One region of the Methylobacterium sp. CM6244 genome, then DNA from elsewhere that is predicted to be linked to it. Evidence: riboswitches for the same ligand, from Rfam matches in the RefSeq annotation. Region 1 holds a riboswitch; the other holds the start of a gene.
The links. Region 1 has a riboswitch for cobalamin ahead of ACYQML_RS04735 (TonB-dependent receptor). Riboswitches for the same ligand answer to the same signal wherever they lie in the genome.
Positions count from the first base shown of each region.

Region 2: linked by a shared signal. The riboswitch ahead of ACYQML_RS08740 (CbtB domain-containing protein) and the one ahead of ACYQML_RS04735 (TonB-dependent receptor) in region 1 are both predicted to bind cobalamin.

Region 1 is NZ_CM139247.1:1,040,120-1,042,315, forward strand. It holds gene ACYQML_RS04735 (TonB-dependent receptor) at 1-1,398, opposite strand, end outside; cobalamin riboswitch at 1,509-1,710, opposite strand; gene ACYQML_RS04740 (catalase family protein) at 1,794-2,196, opposite strand, start outside.
Region 2 is NZ_CM139247.1:1,889,818-1,892,013, reverse strand. It holds gene cobO (cob(I)yrinic acid a,c-diamide adenosyltransferase) at 1-435, opposite strand, end outside; gene cobU (bifunctional adenosylcobinamide kinase/adenosylcobinamide-phosphate guanylyltransferase) at 432-944, opposite strand; cobalamin riboswitch at 1,051-1,244, shown strand; gene ACYQML_RS08740 (CbtB domain-containing protein) at 1,302-1,478, shown strand; gene ACYQML_RS08735 (CbtA family protein) at 1,509-2,196, shown strand, end outside.

The sequences.
Region 1 (2,196 bases):
GCCGAGCTTAGGGCTGACGATGCCGTCCCGCGCATGGCCCGAATTCAACGGATTGTTCGATCTCACGGTGGCGTCGTAGGCATCGGCGCGGAGGCCGACGCTGGTGCGCAGCCACTCGGTCCAACGCAGGCGGTTCTCAAAGTAGAGGGCAGCGCTGCCCTCCTGCACGCGGTCGTCGCGCACGGTGGAGAGGGAGGTGCGCGCCTGCGTGTTGAACAGTCCCACATGGATGTCGTCGAACCGCGCCTGCACGCCGATTTCGTTCTCCATGGGCAGGCCGAACAGCTCACCCTTGAACACCCTGGCGATCTCGCCGCCGGCGACGGTGCGGCTGTCGAGCTGGCGGAACTGGTCGCCGTTGACCGGGTCGTTGAGGAAATAGGTGAAGTTGTTGAACAGGTTGAGGTTTGAGCGGATGACGTAGGCGCTGGCGCGGGTGACGCCACCATCGTCCGACCGGCTCCAGCGGCCCGACAGGGAGAAGCGGCTGGCATCGCCGCCATCGCTCGGATCGAGAGTGCCGAAGCGGCCGATCACGCCTTCGGAAATGGCCCGCTGCGGAACCTGGTTCGTCGCCGTCCAGCGGTTGGAATAGGCCATGCCGGTGAGGGAGAACCCGTCGAGGGCAGTGCCCTGGCTGTAGCGGAGAACGCCGTTGAGCTTGCGGATGTCGTCCGGCACCACCCAGGGGCCGTCATAGACCTGAGCCTCGCCAGCGGCGAGGAGCGTCCCCTCCCCGAGGGGTGCGGAGGCGATGGTGAGCGCCCGCTTGTAGGCGAAGCTGCCGAGGGAGGTGAGCGCCAGAGGGCGGGGCACCGCGTCGATCGTGTCGATCCGCACCGATCCGGCGGAGGCGAAATCCCCGTCACGGGCGAAATACGGGCCCTTGTGGAACTCCACCGCGCCGACGAGTTCGGGAATGAGGAAGTTGATGTCGGCATAGCCCTGGCCGTGGCCATGGGTGCGCATATTGGCCGGCATGCCGTCGATGGTGATGGCGATGTCCGTGCCGTGGTCGAGGTTGAAGCCGCGCAGGAAGTACTGGTTGGCTTTTCCCTCGCCGGAATGCTGCGTGACGATGAGGCCGGGCACGGCTTCCAGCACCTCGCCGGGGCGGGTCACCGGGCGATCGTTGAGGGCCCTGCCGGTGATGACGCCCGAACTCGACGTCAGCGCGGGAGCGGACAGGGCGCCGAACGCCTCGGCCCCGCCGGCTCCGCCCGTGGCCCCGCCGAGACCGGGACCGGCCGCTGCAGGGGGCGGGCGCATGTCGGCGGCCACGGAGAGTTCGTTGAGGGTCGCCTCGGCGGTGGTTGCCGTCCCGGACTGAGCAAGAACCGGCGAGGCGGATGCCAGAAATCCGAGGGCGAGGAGCGGAGGGACGAGACGGGCGGACACAGGCGGAGACCTCGGGCAACGGCAGTGGCACGTCACTGCGAACGAAGCCGATCCCTACGCGAGCGCAGGCCCCGACACCCCACCAGGACACCCCGCCCGATGCGCTTCGCGTGTGACCACGACTGACGGCAGGTCTCCTGGCTCGCGGGTCGACGCCCTCTCATCGTCTTCCCAGAAGCCGGAGCCTCCAGTGACGTGTTGATGATGGGCTCGCCGCTTACAGTTGCGGGGGCAGCCGCGGCATCGGACGCAAGATCCTCACCGCGTTCCCTTTTGATCCCCCGAAGAGGAACCGTCAGTCTCAGGCTAGGTCGGCCGCGACGAGACGGTCAATTGCGAGATGATCCCGCGCCGATCATCGCCGCTGCCCTGTCGCATTGCAGCAACGTCCGGCGTCAATCCGGTAGAGCGTCGAGGTTCGTCGGCTCCTCGATGCGGCGGCCGTTCTTCTCGGCCCGGAAGCGCTTGCCCATCTCGTAGGCCGATTTGCGCATGCGCATGATCCCACCGAGCGGCCGGTGCGCGGCCAGCCCGTGCCAGGGGCTGAACGACAGGCTGTCATCGACATAGGCGGCACGGGCCTCGCTCCAGCTTGCCTGCGGCGCGGCGGTGAGGGTGGCGATGGTACGGTAGGGGCTCGCGGTCTCAGGCCAGATTACGGAGGCGTCCTCCACCGGCATGTCGTCGAGGTTCAGGCACAGCTGCGCCCGCAATTCCCAGGTGCCGCCGTGGATGCGAAAATGCTCCATCACCGCCTCGCGGATCGCGTCGGCGGCGCTCGTGTCGTCCAGAGGCTTG
Region 2 (2,196 bases), 850 kb from region 1:
GTAGCGCAGGGCGATGTTGAGTTCGTCGAGGAGAACGAGGCGGATGGTCGGGTCGGCCATCAGCTCCTCGGCCTTGGCCCAGGCATGCTCGGCCGCCGCGATGTCGCGGGCCTTGTCCTGCGTCTCCCAGGTGAAGCCCTCGCCGAGCGTATGCCATTCGATCTGCGCGCCGAAAGCCTTCAGCGCGTGCTTCTCGCCCGTATCCCACCCCCCCTTGATGAACTGGACCACGCCGACCCGCCAGCCATGGCCGAGCGCCCGCAGGACGAGGCCGAGCCCGGCCGTGGTCTTGCCCTTGCCAGGGCCGGTATTGACGATGAGCAGGCCCTTCTCGATCGTCTTAGCCGCGACCTCGGCGTCCTGGACGGCCTTGCGCTTCTCCATCTTCTCGCGGTGACGGTCGGCCTCCGCGTCATTTATCTCCAGATCGTTCATGCGCTCGCTCCGGGTTGGGGTTTCACGATCATCGGCAGTCCCGCCACCATGAACACCACATGGTCGGCCCGCGCGGCGAGGCGCTGGTGCAGTCGCCCGGCCGCGTCGCGGAAGCGGCGGGCGAGCGCGTTGTCCGGCACGATGCCGAGACCGACCTCGTTGCCGACGAGCACCACCGGCCCCGGCGCGCGGCCGCAGGCCTCGATCAGGGCAGCGCTCGCCGCCTCGATATCGGCCTCGGACAGGATCAGGTTGGTGAGCCACAGGGTCAGGCAATCGACGAGCACCGGCCCTGTCGCCGCAGCGACGGCCTCGGCCAGGTCGATCGGCACGTCCCGGGTGATCCAATCCGCCGAGCGGCGCGACCGGTGAAGGGCGACGCGCTCCCGCATCTCGTCGTCCCAGGCCTGCGCGGTGGCGAGGTAGAGCCAAGGCGCCGGGTGGGCTTCGACGAGGCGTTCCGCGTGCAGGCTCTTGCCCGAGCGCGCGCCGCCGAGAACCAGTGTCATTCTTGGAGAAGGCTGCCGCATGGCTCCCTTTAGCGCGAAACCGCCCTGCCCCGTCAAAGCCGGTAAAACGCTTTGGCGGCGCGTTGTCAGCGGTCGCGCGAGCGCGTAGAAGCGAAGTTCGGACGGTGCCCCGGCGACGGGGTGAAAAGGGAATGCGGTGAGGGCTCGCGCCTGAAACCGCAGCTGCCCCCGCAACTGTGAGCGGAGACGGGCCTGCCATCGGCCACCGGAGCGATCCGGGAAGGCGGCAGGACCGGATGACCCGCGAGCCAGGAGACCTGCCTTCCGAAGGGGACCAAATCGTCCTCCCGCTCGATCCTCGAACGCCGCCGGCGGGGCGGCCGGAGACCTGACATGATGACCACTAACACTCTCGCCCTCACCGGCACCCGCAGCAACGAGCGTCTCGGCGCGGTGCTCATGGCCGCTTTCCTCGGCCTCGGGCTCGTCTTCATGGCCGGCTTCGCCCCGGCGATGGCGCTGCACAACGCGGCCCACGATTTCCGGCACGCCCAGAATTTCCCCTGCCACTGACCGCCTCGCGCTCAGCCAGGACCTGATTTCATGATGATCCGACTCGTGTCGGCGGCCCTGGTCGCCGGCTTCCTGGCGGCTGTCGTCGCCACGGGCTTGCAGCTTGCCCTCACCTCGCCGCTGATCATCGCGGCCGAGCGTTACGAGAGCGGCGAAGCCACGGCGCCGGCCGCGCAATGGATGCCGCGCGGCGTCTCCCCGGCCTCCCTCATCGTGCCCGTCCATTCGGGCCACGACCATGGCGGCAAGGACCATGGCGGCAAAACGGACGGTGTCGAAGGCGGCGAGGTCGCACCGGCCTGGCAGCCCGGCCCCGGCCTGCCCCGGATGGTCTTCACCGCCCTCGCGACCCTGGTCGGCGGCGTCGGCTACGCCCTGTTGCTGGGCGCGGCTCTCATTGCCTGTGGGCGCGAGCCGAGCCCGGAATCCGGCCTGCGATTCGCCATCGCGGGGTTCCTCGCCGTGGCCCTCGCCCCGGCCCTCGGCCTGCCGCCTGAACTACCCGGCATGGAGGCGGCTCCGCTCGCCGAACGCCAGTTCTGGTGGATCATGACCGCGGCCGCCACCGCCATGGGGCTCTACCTCATCGCGATCCGCCGCTCCTCCATCGCCATCGCCGGAGGGCTCGTGCTCCTCGTCGCGCCGCATCTGGCAGGCGCTCCGGAAACGAGCCACACCGCCTCTGCCCTGCCCCCGGGCTACGCGGCCCAATTCGCCG